One region of the Serratia sp. GW822-FHT06D09 genome, then DNA from elsewhere that is predicted to be linked to it. Evidence: predicted binding sites of a transcription regulator. Region 1 holds the regulator's gene; each other region holds the start of a gene.
The links. The regulator Fur, encoded in region 1, represses iron uptake genes when iron is present. The targets are predictions, from matches to a motif close to ATAATAATGAGAACNACTATCAA.
Positions count from the first base shown of each region.

Region 2: AC1RKG_RS10905 (TonB-dependent siderophore receptor) is a predicted target of Fur. The motif match lies at 1,632-1,654, and genes of this name have one in related genera.
Region 3: sufA (Fe-S cluster assembly scaffold SufA) is a predicted target of Fur. The motif match lies at 2,342-2,364, and genes of this name have one in related genera.
Region 4: feoA (ferrous iron transporter A) is a predicted target of Fur. The motif match lies at 2,215-2,237, and genes of this name have one in related genera.

Region 1 is NZ_JBXALO010000005.1:46,233-49,758, forward strand. It holds gene fldA (flavodoxin FldA) at 209-748, shown strand; gene fur (ferric iron uptake transcriptional regulator) at 1,068-1,514, shown strand; gene AC1RKG_RS13475 (glycosyltransferase) at 1,719-3,526, opposite strand, start outside.
Region 2 is NZ_JBXALO010000003.1:668,283-671,808, reverse strand. It holds gene AC1RKG_RS10905 (TonB-dependent siderophore receptor) at 1-1,516, opposite strand, end outside; gene AC1RKG_RS10900 (hypothetical protein) at 1,956-2,249, opposite strand; gene AC1RKG_RS10895 (hypothetical protein) at 2,420-2,902, shown strand; gene AC1RKG_RS10890 (ATP-binding cassette domain-containing protein) at 3,221-3,526, shown strand, end outside.
Region 3 is NZ_JBXALO010000001.1:194,053-197,578, forward strand. It holds gene ydiJ (D-2-hydroxyglutarate dehydrogenase YdiJ) at 1-987, shown strand, start outside; gene menI (1,4-dihydroxy-2-naphthoyl-CoA hydrolase) at 984-1,400, shown strand; gene AC1RKG_RS00920 (hypothetical protein) at 1,455-1,859, opposite strand; gene sufA (Fe-S cluster assembly scaffold SufA) at 2,415-2,786, shown strand; gene sufB (Fe-S cluster assembly protein SufB) at 2,801-3,526, shown strand, end outside.
Region 4 is NZ_JBXALO010000012.1:108,729-112,254, reverse strand. It holds gene AC1RKG_RS22200 (Tex family protein) at 1-1,721, shown strand, start outside; gene feoA (ferrous iron transporter A) at 2,368-2,586, shown strand; gene feoB (Fe(2+) transporter permease subunit FeoB) at 2,658-3,526, shown strand, end outside.

The sequences.
Region 1 (3,526 bases):
CGCGGCGTTAAGGATGACGCCCGATCAACACCGCTTTATTCCACCCGGCATCGCATTAAAGTGATAAATACCCGGGGTAAATTTCTGGCATGATACGCACTTACCGGTAAGAGATAATCTCTTGCCATGGCATCATTTTAATCGGTGTTATCGTAGTCTACGCTAACATCGTGAATGCAATTTATTGAATTTAAAGGTTATACGCGATATGGCTAATGTAGGCATTTTCTTTGGCAGCGACACTGGCAATACCGAAAACATTGCCAAGATGATCCAGAAAATTCTTCAGCAGCAGTTTGGTAAAGAGGTGGCTGAAATTCATGACATCGCCAAAAGCAGCAAAGAAGATCTGGAAGCTTTCGATATCCTGCTGCTCGGTATCCCAACCTGGTACTACGGCGAAGCGCAGTGCGACTGGGACGATTTCTTCCCAACGCTGGAAGAAATTGACTTCAACGGCAAGCTGGTTGCGCTGTTCGGCTGTGGCGATCAGGAAGACTACGCAGAGTATTTCTGTGATGCGATGGGTACCATTCGCGACATCATTGAACCGCGTGGCGCCGCGATCGTAGGCCACTGGCCGACCAAGGGTTACCACTTTGAAGCGTCCAAAGGCTTGGCCAACGACAGCCATTTCATCGGCCTGGCCATTGACGAAGATCGCCAACCTGAGCTGACCAACGAACGTGTTGAAGGCTGGGTAAAACAAATCGTCGAAGAGCTAAGCCTGGCCGAAATCGTCGGGTAACGCCAAAGGTTGAACAAAAGCCCTGCAAAGTGCATAGTGTGCCGGCAGGGCCATCATTGGCAGTACAAATTACTGCAATAGAAGCTACAGATTTGTAACTTCCCACACCATCAAGGTAGACTGAGTTTCCGGTTTATCCCATTCATCAAGACGTTGCATGTATAACATGCAATTGTGCAATTATAGCTTTGTTAACAACCGGCGGTTTCCATTTAGAGCAACCGGTTCTATAATGAGACGCAATTAACTCTTTGTGCCGACCGATGCCAAAGGCGAGAACGCCTCAACTTGATTAGCATAGTAACAGGACTGAATCCGCATGACTGACAACAACACCGCATTGAAGAAGGCCGGCTTAAAAGTCACGCTTCCGCGACTCAAAATCCTGGAAGTACTGCAAAATCCGGAATGCCATCACGTCAGTGCGGAAGATCTGTACAAAAAACTGATAGATATGGGCGAAGAAATTGGCCTGGCTACGGTTTACCGCGTACTGAACCAATTTGATGATGCCGGCATTGTGACCCGTCACAACTTCGAAGGCGGCAAGTCCGTGTTCGAATTGACCCAGCAACATCACCACGATCACCTGATTTGCCTGGATTGCGGCAAAGTGATCGAATTCAGCGATGAGTCTATCGAAGTGCGTCAGCGTGATATCGCCAAACAACACGGCATCAAGCTCACCAACCACAGCCTGTACCTGTACGGCCACTGTGAAACAGGTGACTGCCGCGAAGACGACACCCTGCACGACAAAAAATAATGTCCTAACCGGCATTGAAAACCGCCTTAACGGCGGTTTTTTTGTGCCTGCGATAATAGGATAAAAAATCCCCGGACAGGCCGGGGAAAGTTCACAGCGTTAAATACAACAATTGCAGCGGCACTTCTCTACAGCACTTCTCTCGCTTCCCACTTACACTCACAGCACTCCCCCACCCGCCGACACGCGGATGAGCAAACCTCTTCACAGCTCATACTCAAGAAACAGCAACCGATCAAAAAACAGCGACCAGGCGTGATCGAATACACCTCGAACACGGAACCCCTTGTTCAGATAGATTTGGCTGGCATCACTGCGTTGCCATACGCACAGCACGATATTTTTCGCCTGGTGCTGTTGTGCTCGCTGCCTTATCTGCGCAAACAGCTGGTTAAAATGCCCTAGCCCGCGGAATTGGCTCTCAATCGCCAGACTGCAGATGAAATAGTCATCCTCAGTGCACTGGCTTTGGACAAAGCTGTCATAAGCCTCATCAAGCGGCCTTATTTCATCGCGATAATGATAATCCGCTTCTATGCCATACAGCTCGCTAATGGTGGCCGCATTAAAAAAACCGACAAACTCTCCACGCCGATCGTAAGCTACCGTGATCAGCCCCAGATAAGGCTCAATATTTTGCGCCTGCTGTAATGACACCAGATCCAGCCCGGCTCGATTGCCAACAGAACAGTACTCAAGGTAGCTGGTACTGAAAATCAGCTTCGCCATACGGGTTTTATCTGTTTCACTCGCCTGGTGTCCAGGCAGAAAATGCAATGCCCCACCCGGCTCCGGCAAAACCGCCCCCCCTACCCCAGCGGTCGGACACCAGTAATTACCCGCCGTAATCTGCCGCCGGTTATCGGCGATCAGGTACTCGCCAAATAGCTGGTTTACCCGATCAAGCGTGCGGTCATGGGAAAGTACGGAATAATAGTGGTAATGGTCAATATCGGAACGGATCTGCGCTGGATAGGCCATACGCGGCACTTCATCAACGGTAAATATTTCCGCATAACGTGCCAGATCCAGCGGCTGCTCAAGCTGCCAGTCCACCTGCTCCAGCCGGCTGACGCATTGCCGGTAGCTGTGTTGCTCTTCCTGCGACAGCGGTAGTCGTTCATTGGTGATCACATCCTCCAGCAGACGCATTCCGCGAATACCGCAGGTGACGGCCTGTGGGTGCGCATCATAATGGACGCCATAATCCTGGCAGAAGCGATCGTGACTGAGGAAAGAGCGGCCTATGTGGCGACTCCACAGCTGATAAAAGGGATCAAACAGTTTGCGTTCATAATCCGAATTCTTGTCCGGGACTTCGCCGCTTTCCGCCGCAAAGATCTGATCCAACCCCGCCAGCATTCGGCACAGTGAGATATCGCCCTTGCGGCTGACTATCATGCCGGTTTCATCGAGAAACAGATTCAACCAGCTGACGTGGCTGACCTCGCCCTCAGCCAGGAACTGAAGATAATCAGGCACCTCTGGTTTGATCAAAAACAGCGTCGCCGACCGGTGGGGTATGGTATCGATATCCATATACAGCCCCCCCATCTCGATCAAAATCAGAAAACGGAAGTAGTCGGAAAGCGTGGCGTAATAGCGCTTATCGTGCAGTTGATGGATAAAGCCCAGGTTGTCGCCGACCCTTTTTTGCGCCAGTTCGCTCAGCGAATGCACCTGCAGGCGATGGTTGCCCGCATCATACTCCCCCAGGTAGCCGCCTTTTATCACCGGTACGGGGATGAAATACGCATCCCTTGCCAGCTGCTGTGCGTCCCAAACCCATAACATGCCGACCCAGTCATTCGTCTCGGTGCTAGCCACCGCCTGCTGCGCGGCCCCCCACTGGGAGATAACCTCTCTGGCGTCGTCAGGTATCGCGCCCCCCAGCCAGATCCGGTGCAGCCGTTTTTCACTCGCAGCCAGCGGGCGAGTAGGCACACAAAATAGTGAAGAACAGCGGGCGGCATCGAATAAATGTCCATGTGCAGCCCGCCACTCACGCAGTT
Region 2 (3,526 bases), on a different contig from region 1:
GCATATGGCCGTTTTGATCGGGCAATGCCTCCGGGGTGACTGCGGTGCTATAACTGACGTAAGGCGAGAAACCGTTATCAAAGCGGTACAACAGTGAGCCGCGGCCGCTAAAATTGTCGTCGGTGCGGGCATCGCTGGTGCCGGTGTTGAGCACCGTATTTTTAGATTCGATACGGTCGAAGCGCCCTGACAGATTCAGATACCAATTCTGTAAGCTGATTTCATCCTGCAGATAAACGCCGGTCTGCTCATAACGACGTCGGGAATCAGTATGTGTCAGGTTGGTTAATGCGTCACCGCCGGACACGCCGGTGTAAGGATTAAGCTGCGAAGCTCCCGCAGACTCATCCCACAGATTATTACGCAGGCGCTGGTAATCCAAACCCAGCATCACCTTATGATCCAGCGGCCCGGTAGCAAAATCGGCTTCCAGTTGGTTATCAACGGCGAAGGCATCCAGCGAAGTGGCTGAACCGCTGTAATAGCGATTCAATAGGCTGTGATCGTCATTCCAGCCAATCTGGTACACCTGCTGTAATTCAACATTGGAGTGGGTGTAGCTGGCGTTCTGGCGGAATGACCAAATGTCGTTAAAACTGTGCGAGAAAGCGTAGCTGTAAATCTGTTCCCAACGTTTGAACACATTGCGGCTGCTCTCGCCATCAAAGAAGCCACGCCCCAGCTTGTCACCGGAACTGGAATAGAGGCTGCCATCTGCAGGTACCGCACTGTGATAACCGCCTGAGGGATCTTTTTGCAGGTAAGCTTTCAGCAGCAGCGAGGTATTTTCATCCGGCTGCCACAGTAATGACGGTGAAATGGCATAGCGTTCCTCACGTTGATGGTCATACATGGTTTCGCTACTGCGCGTCATCCCGGTCAACCGATAAGCCCACTGTTCCGACAGCGCGCCGGTCACATCGAAAGCGCCACCCTGGGTGTTGTTATTGCCTGCCATCAGGTTAACGTGCCCTTCCGTGGCAAACTGGGGGCGCTTGGAGGTCAAAGCGACCAATCCGCCCGGAATGCTTTGCCCGTACATGACCGATGAAGGCCCTTTGATAACGTCGATGCGTTCCAGGAACCAGGGGTCAACCTGCAAGGCATTATAGGTGCCGCCGTCACTCAATAACCGCAGACCATCAAGGAAGGTGTTATTAACGTCGCCACCGTGAAAACCACGTAACGCAATGGTGTCATAGCGCGTTGCACCACCGGCGAAGTTAGTGAAAACACCAGGTGTATATTTCAGGGCATCATTAACCGTTTGAGTATTCTGGTCGGTCATTTGTTGGCGCGTCACCACCGAAACGGACTGTGCAGTCAGGATCAAGGGTTTATCGGTTTTGGTCACCCCCTGGCTGGTCGTGGCTTGATAGCCGTGCGTCGCTGCTTCCGCCGTATCCGCGGGTTTAGCAGTAACAACCAGAGTATCCTCAGCGAAAGACACCAGCGGCAGGAACATCGCAAACGCACACAAAACCCGTGACCGTTTGACAGGAAAAATCATCGGCATACCTGTAATCCCCAGTAAAAATCATTAAATGACACCCAAAAGCCCCCCTGTCAGCAGCGCTGGCTGACAACTTGCTCAGATGTTCAATCGGTGTGGTGAATGTAAACAAAGTGAAATATTAATGATAATTATTATCTTTATCGATAGTAAATTTCAAGCATCAGGCAACTTTTAATAAGCAAACAAAGCGTTCTGTTCAGCCCGCAAGCACATAAACCAGAAAGCGTTTATGCATATGAAAAAAAGACAAAAAAAAAGCCAGCTCCAGGCTGGCAAGAAAACGGGATGTCATATGAACCCTGTCAGGCCAGACGAGCGGAGCGCATAAGGAGACAACCCTTCACCTCTCAACTGGCAATCAATAATGATAACGACTATCATTATCCTTTACGAACGAATTTCTATCTACAACTTTCTGCCGTTACGTCTCGATTGGCGTTCAACGAGAACGTTTAATGAACCAGGCATGCAAACGGCCAGCCACCAGCAAAATACCACCAAGCAGAACATTCGCCATTACCCACAGCGTTAATATGTATATAAAAGTCTGGTAGAGTGGAATTCCCCGTGCGGCGGAAAAGGGATTAATGTGCCAAATCCGAATAATAAAGAAGGGATTTAGGTTAAACCATTGGCAAAATATAGCGACCAACAGCGGCGGCAGAAAAAAATAAAATCCCAGCGTAGCTATCAGCAAGCACAGAGCGAAGCGCTCGTTTTTATACTCTTTCATATCAATGAATTACCATTATAATTCGGCTACAGCAAGCTTGAGCATGACGTTTTGAACAGACCCGATAGACGCCGAATAGTTCCCACTTTAAGGTAAAATAAAGCCTGTCTGGCGTTTAAATTTCATTTAGTTTTTTGGTGTTATAACGCTAGTCAGCTCAGGAGGCTCCAATGATACCGGACGATCGCCCTATCCCGCCAAACCGCAAAAAACTTAAAATCATCTTTGGCTGGTATATATATACCGTTTATGCGTTGCTGATCTTTAATATTTATCTGGCAGTATATAACGGCTGTGTCAGGCACCCGATTGAAGCGCCACTGATCTCAGCGTGCCACAGCTTGTTCATCGCGTTTATGCTTTACCACGTGTTGAAAAAACGCACCTATTTCGCTTGGGTCATGCTGGCTTACTATATCCTGATGCGCTTGTATTACGCCAACCTGCTGCACATCGAGTTTACTCTCTGGAGCCGTGGGCTGGTGTTCATTCTGCTGACGCTGCTGCTGGCGGGCACAGTCTCTGTCGGCCAGCTCGCGACACCGCCGCTGCGCCAAGATTGGCTGGCTAACCTGGGGTGGAGACAATGGGCTACGTTAGCCGTTCTGTCGGGGGTGCTGACGCCGTTAATTACCACCGATTATTTAGGCTGACGGCCAGCATCTAACGGGGGATATGGGGTTCCGAGATATCAACCAGACGGCAGACCTTGGTGTAGTTATTGGATTTTTCACATATTTTATCAGTGACAAATACGCCAAGGTAGCTCAGCACCAGCAAATAACCGGCCATGCATAAAATGAAAATAAGCGTTCTCACCGATAGGACCAACCTGACAACAAAACCCTGACTATCATACCTTGCTTATCCCTGTTTAGACTATTTCAAAGTATTTCATTAATCCGCTGGTCATTTCAGAGGCCAGAATGTTATGTTATTACATACCATGACAAGCCAGCACAGATGCATTAATGGAAAGCCAAACCCCGCCGTTACTTACCGTAGAACACCTGACGCTCTCACTGAACGCGGAGGTCAAGGTCCACGATCTGAGCTTCACTTTGCATGCAGGTGAACGTTTATGCCTGCTGGGCGCATCGGGTTCCGGCAAATCACTGACCGCCGCCGCCATTCTGGGCACGCTGCCGGTCGGAGCAACGGTTAGCGGTTCGATTCGACTGCAAGGGCGAGAAGTTAATGGTCTGCGTTTGCAACGGCGCAAAAACACTGAATTGGCAGCCATTTTTCAGGATCCTTTTACCAGCCTCAATCCCCTG
Region 3 (3,526 bases), on a different contig from region 1:
GGCTTCCGTTCGCGTTTCCTGCAGCTTTACCACACGCGTTATCTGCGGCCGGCGCGTGACTATATGGTCGCCGGAGTAGAGAGCTATACGCCGCTGATGGCGAAAGCGCCCAAGGTGTTCAACTTCTTCTTCCGTCAGCCCTGGGTGCGTGAGCTAAGCCGCAATACTGTCGGCATGGTTGATTTGCCGATGCTCTCCAGCCCGACGCTGCGTCAACAGCTTTCCGGCCATGGTGCCACGACCATGACGCTGGAACAGCTTGAAGCGCTGAACACCGAACAACGCGAGCAGCACGTTTTGATCGTGCAGGATCCCTTCACCAGCTATTACGATGCCAAAGTGGTGGCGGACTTTGTACGGCTGGTGGAAAAGCTCGGCTACCGGCCGGTGCTGCTGCCGTTTTCTCCGAATGGCAAGGCGCAACATATCAAAGGATTCCTGACGCGCTTTGCTCGTACTGCGCGCAAAACCGCCGATTTCCTCAATCGGGTGGCAAAACTCGGTATGCCGCTGGTGGGGGTCGATCCGGCGCTGGTGCTGTGTTATCGCGATGAATATAACGAGATCCTGGGGGAAACCCGTGGGGACTTCCAGGTGCAACTGGTGCACGAATGGTTGCAGCAACTGCTGGCCGAGCGGGCTGAACAGCCTGCGACCGGTGAGGCCTGGTATCTGTTCGGTCACTGTACTGAAACCACCGCCTTACCGGCCAGCGGTCAGCACTGGACGTCGATCTTTGCTCGCTTCGGCGCCAGGCTGGAAAATGTCAGCGTAGGCTGCTGCGGCATGGCGGGTACTTACGGGCATGAAGTGAAGAACCTGCAGAATTCGCTCGGCATTTATGAGCTATCATGGCACCAGGCATTGCAACGTTTGCCGCGGCAACGTTGTCTGGCGACCGGTTACTCCTGTCGCAGCCAGGTCAAACGCATTGAGGGTAACGGTGTACGGCACCCATTACAGGCACTTCTGGAGATGATTGAGTGAAACTGTGGAAACGAGAAACGACGCTGGAACAATTAAACCAGGCTGGTGAAGGCTGTATGGTCAGCCATGTGGGGATCCAGTTTACCCGAATGGAAGAGGATTACCTTGAGGCTACCATGCCTGTGGACCACCGTACGCGGCAGCCGTTTGGTTTGTTGCACGGTGGGGCCTCGGTGGTGCTGGCGGAGTCGATGGGATCGATGGCTGGTTACCTGTGCAGCGAGGGCGATCAGAAAGTAGTAGGGTTGGAGATCAATGCCAACCATCTGCGAGCGGTGTTTGAAGGCCAGGTACGCGGGGTTTGTCGCGCACTGCATGTTGGCCGTAGGCATCAGGTGTGGCAGATTGAAATCTTCGATTCGCGCGGCCGCCTTTGCTGCACTTCGCGTTTAACTACCGCAGTGATCGATTAAGTTTCCTTCCCCCGCAGGCATTCCGGCCTGCGGGTTTCTTGTCAGTCGGCGGGGTTACAGCTGAAACGGCACCCGCTTGACGAAGTCCTTCTGGAAGGCGTTGGCTTTCTCCCAGGTGCCTTCCATCGCGTATTTCTGGCAGATCAGGGTCAGGGTATGGCGTGCAAAATGGTAGCTCTGAACCCGAAACAGCTGGCAGCGCTGCGGATTGTTGATTTCCACGATCAGCCGATTATGCAGCTTGCTCAACGCGTGCAGATAGCTTTCATCATCGCCGTTTTCCAGGCACAGATTGGCCATGTTGAGGCTGACGTTGTTGTAGCGTTTCAGGTGGTTGATATTGCACTCCGGCCGCCTGAGCGACGCTTCCGCCATGTAGAAATCTACCGTGGCGTCACGCACGCTGAACTTATAGTCATCAATTTTGCCCAGCAGCCACGCATTCATCGAGATATTCATTTGCCCGCGCTCAATTTGTAATTGAATGATAATCATTATCATATTTACTGGCGCGTTTACGATCAATCATTCTGTTGAAATTTTTATCGCGGCAGGGGGATGCATTGAGCGCACGGCGACCCAATATGGTCAGTAACGACTAAACTTTAGTCATAGAGCGTGCGAATTGTCTGCCTGCAGTGAAGCGCGAAAGAGTGGGAAAAGTCCCTTATTGTCGATAAACGCATTTTTAAGACAGACAAAATTCAGAAATAGGTATTTTCTATGAATGTTTAAAGCAAAATAAAAATCCGGATCTGTAAAGCGTTCGAGCCAATAGGCATGCGCGAAGGTAGTACAGGATGTGCTGTAAATTCATAGGGATAAATTGATCCCCTTGCCGACCTGCAGCGATTGTGTCGCTGACTGTCCCGCGCGCTTGCCGCATGCCGAAACGAAAATCCGGGTTTTTGGCGGATACCCCCGCAAAACAAACGGTTGAAGTGATAATTGTTATCACTAACATAGTAGCAACCCAGATTGGCTGTGGAAAAACACGAGTGTGAGGTAGGCCATATGCAAACGGAAAATGTCGGCACCTTTTCTCTGGACGAAAATGTCTGGCAAGGCATTTTGCTCAGTGATAATGCCGTACAACAAATTACTAAATTAATGCAGCAGGATCCGCAGGTGAAGGGGCTGCAGCTCGGGGTGAAGCAGTCAGGCTGCGCCGGGTTTGCCTATGTGCTGGATCTCACCCGTGAACCCGCTGACGACGACCTGCTGTTTGAGCGCGATGGCGCCAAACTGTATGTGCCGTTAAAAGCCATGCCGTTTATCGATGGCACCACGGTGGATTTTGTCCGTGAAGGGCTGAATCAGATATTCAAATTTAACAACCCTAAAGCTCAGCATGCCTGCGGGTGCGGCGAGAGTTTTGGCGTTTGAGCGATGCAATCAACATGACACGAAGCAATGTAGAAATGCCTAATGAAGTGCAGGCTTGGGTCAGCGAAGGTCGCTATAAAGAAGGCTTTTTTACCCAACTGGCTACCGACGAGTTAGCGAAAGGCATCAACGAAGACGTGGTGCGCGCCATCTCGGCCAAGCGTAACGAACCTGAGTGGATGCTGGAGTTCCGCCTGGAGGCTTACCGTGCCTGGCTGCAAATGGAAGAGCCGCACTGGCTGAAAGCCAACTATGACCGGCTGAATTACCAGGACTACAGCTATTATTCGGCGCCGTCCTGCGGCAGTTGTGATGACGCCTGCGGCTCGCAGCCCGGCGCAGAACAGCAGCCCGGCGCGGTCACGGACAACAATTACCTGACCAGCGAGGTTGAACTGGCGTTTAACCAGCTCGGCGTGCCGGTGCGAGAAGGCAGTGAAGTGGCGGTGGACGCGATCTTTGACTCCGTCTCGGTCTCCACCACCTATCGCGAGAAGTTGGCCGAGAGCGGGGTGATTTTCTGTTCGTTCGGCGAGGCGATCCACGAATACCCGGATCTGGTACGCAAATACCTCGGCCGCGTCGTACCCTCAAACGACAATTTCTTCGCCGCGCTGAACGCCGCGGTGGCCTCTGACGGTACCTTCGTCTATGTGCCGAAGGGCGTACGCTGCCCCATGGAACTGTCGACCTATTTCCGTATTAACGCCGCCAAAACCGGGCAGTTCGAACGCACCATC
Region 4 (3,526 bases), on a different contig from region 1:
TCCGCGACTATTTCGATCATCATGAACCCATTGCCCAGGTGCCATCGCACCGTGCGCTGGCCATGTTCCGCGGCCGTAACGAAGGCGTACTGCAGCTGGCGCTGAATGCCGATCCGCAGTTTGAAGAAGCCCCACGCGAAAGCCAGGCGGAGCAGATCATCATCAGCCACCTGGATCTGCGCCTGAATGATGCTCCGGCGGATGCCTGGCGCAAAGCGGTGGTCAACTGGACCTGGCGTATCAAGGTGCTGCTGCATCTGGAAACCGAACTGATGAGCACGGTGCGCGAACGCGCGGAAGACGAAGCGATCAACGTCTTTGCCCGTAACATGCATGACCTGCTGATGGCGGCCCCGGCCGGTATGCGCGCCACCATGGGGCTGGATCCGGGCCTGCGTACCGGGGTCAAAGTGGCGGTAGTCGATGCTACCGGCAAGCTGGTCGCCACCGACACCGTATACCCGCACACCGGTCAGGCCGCTAAAGCCGCCGCCATCGTCGCCGCACTGTGCATCAAGCATAAAGTGGAGCTGGTCGCCATCGGCAACGGCACCGCATCGCGCGAGACCGAACGTTTTTACCTCGACCTGCAACAGCAGTTCAGCGAAGTCAAAGCACAAAAGGTGATCGTCAGCGAAGCCGGCGCTTCGGTGTACTCCGCTTCCGAACTGGCGGCGCTGGAATTCCCTAACCTCGACGTCTCGCTGCGCGGTGCGGTATCCATCGCACGTCGTCTGCAGGATCCGCTGGCCGAGCTGGTCAAAATCGATCCGAAATCCATCGGCGTCGGCCAGTATCAGCATGACGTCAGCCAAAGCCAACTGGCGAAAAAACTCGACTCCGTGGTCGAAGACTGCGTGAACGCCGTCGGTGTGGATCTGAATACCGCCTCGGTGCCGCTGCTAACCCGCGTAGCCGGCCTGACGCGCATGATGGCGCAGAATATCGTCACCTGGCGTGACGAAAATGGCCGCTTCAGCAACCGCGAACAGCTGCTGAAAGTCAGTCGCTTGGGGCCGAAAGCCTTTGAACAGTGTGCCGGCTTCTTGCGTATCAACCACGGCGACAACCCACTGGACGCCTCGACCGTTCACCCGGAAACCTACCCGGTAGTCGAACGCATTCTGGCCGCAACGCGGCAGGCTCTGCAGGATCTGATGGGCAACCCGGCGGCGGTGCGCAGCCTGAAGGCCAGCGACTTTACCGACGAGAAGTTCGGTGTGCCGACGGTGACCGACATCCTGAAGGAGCTGGAGAAGCCAGGCCGCGATCCGCGTCCGGAATTCAAAACCGCAACCTTTGCCGAAGGGGTGGAAACCCTCAACGATCTGCAGCCGGGGATGATCCTGGAAGGTTCGGTCACCAACGTCACCAACTTCGGTGCCTTTGTTGATATCGGCGTGCATCAGGATGGGTTGGTGCATATCTCCTCGCTGGCGGACAAGTTTGTCGAAGATCCGCACACCGTGGTGAAAGCCGGTGACATCGTCAAAGTGAAGGTGATGGAAGTGGACCTGCAACGTAAACGCATTGCATTGAGCATGCGTCTGGACGAGCAACCGGGTGAAGGTTCCCCACGGCGCGGTGGCAATTCAGCGCCGGCCAAGGACAACACCTCGCGACCGCAGGCCAATAAGTCCAAACCACGTGGCGCTAACACCTCGGCAGGCAACAGCGCCATGGGTGACGCACTGGCGGCGGCCTTTGGCAGAAAGTCGTAGTCAGGCGGCCAGCAGAAAACGCATGAGACACAGGGAGGGGGTTAACCCCTCCCTTTTCCGCTAAATACCCTCATCATTTTTTGACCCGCCTCAATAAACCCGCATTTTTATTCGCTGCCGCCGACAGCCCTGATAATTCCGGTTTTAAGCCTGAAAGCCACGCTAAATAGTCATTTATTAACATCTCTATTAACATTAAATTCTCATTCCGGTATTTCTCAGCGAAACACAAATGCTTAGCGCTCGTATTCAGCAGGCAATATGTTGCCTAATAAATACCGATATTGACGTCACCGAATCAAAGCTGTCGAATCTGTCACTACTTTTTTCAAACCGGAAAAATTCACTACAAATACGTAACTGATTTAACTCACCATTCGCATTTGCACCCCACCAGGCTGGGTGATAAAAATAGCGCTGTCAGGCAATTGCATTCTCTAAATGTGATCGCCACAACCTTTGGTTACCAATACCCCTATTTTTTGTATTGAATACGATAATTATTCTCACTATTATTATTTTGCGTGTTCACTGCATTGCCTCATGGATTGAAAGCGTCGGCAGCCCGTGGTTTTTATCTCGGGACTGCCATTGGAACGTTCTTTTATCATCACCAGCCCAATAGCCTGGGCTTAGAGAAGGTTACATGCATCTTCTGCCTAAACGGTCTTATAAGATCGCCGGCTTCGCCAATGAAATCGGCCCGGCTTATCGCCAAAAACTTTTATCCCTCGGCATGCTGCCGGGCTCGTCTTTTGAAGTGGTACGCGTCGCGCCATTGGGTGACCCCATAGAAATAAAAACCCGCCGCGTCAGCCTGGTGCTGCGTAGGAAAGATCTGGCCCTGATCCTGCTCGACGGCTAGTCCTGAGCCGCCTTGCTTTGGCCATGCATCTTGCCTGGCCCAATTTCCATTGACTGATATCACGCTAAATTATGAAAAAACTCACTATTGGCTTAATAGGCAACCCCAACTCCGGTAAAACTACGCTGTTCAACCAGCTGACCGGGGCACGCCAGCGGGTCGGTAACTGGGCGGGCGTGACGGTAGAACGCAAAGAAGGCCTGTTCACCACGCCGCAATCACAGGTCAAACTGGTCGATCTGCCCGGCACCTACTCCCTGACCACCATCTCGGAGCAAACCTCACTCGACGAACAAATTGCCTGCCACTACATTCTGAGCGGCGACGCCGATCTGCTGATCAACGTGGTCGATGCTTCCAATCTGGAACGCAATCTATACCTGACGCTGCAACTGCTGGAGCTGGGCATCCCCTGCATTGTCGCGCTGAATATGTTGGATATCGCCAAAAGCCAAAAAATTAATATCGATATCGCGGCACTGTCGGCGCGTCTCGGCTGTCCGGTGGTGCCGATGGTGTCCACCAAAGCCGACGGTATTGGCGTGCTGAAGCAGATGATCGACAACCATCAGTTCAATGAATTAAAAGCGCTGGTGAACTACCCGCCGCTGCTGCTCAAGGAAATGACCACGCTGAGCGACGCCATGCCGCAGACCCTGCCAAGCGAGCAACGTCGCTGGCTGGCGCTGCAGATGCTGGAAGGCGATATCTACAGCCACCAGCTTGCCGGCCCTGCGGCGGCCCTGCTGCCGGCGGCCAAACAGGCGCTGCAGCGGCAACAGCAGGAAGATCCTGCACTGGTGATTGCCGATGCGCGTTATCAGTCAATCGCCACCCTGTGCGATGCCGTGAGCAATTCACAACAGGCCATGCCGAACCGTCTGACCGAAGCGCTGGATAAAGTGATCCTCAACCGCTGGTTAGGGGTGCCCATCTTCCT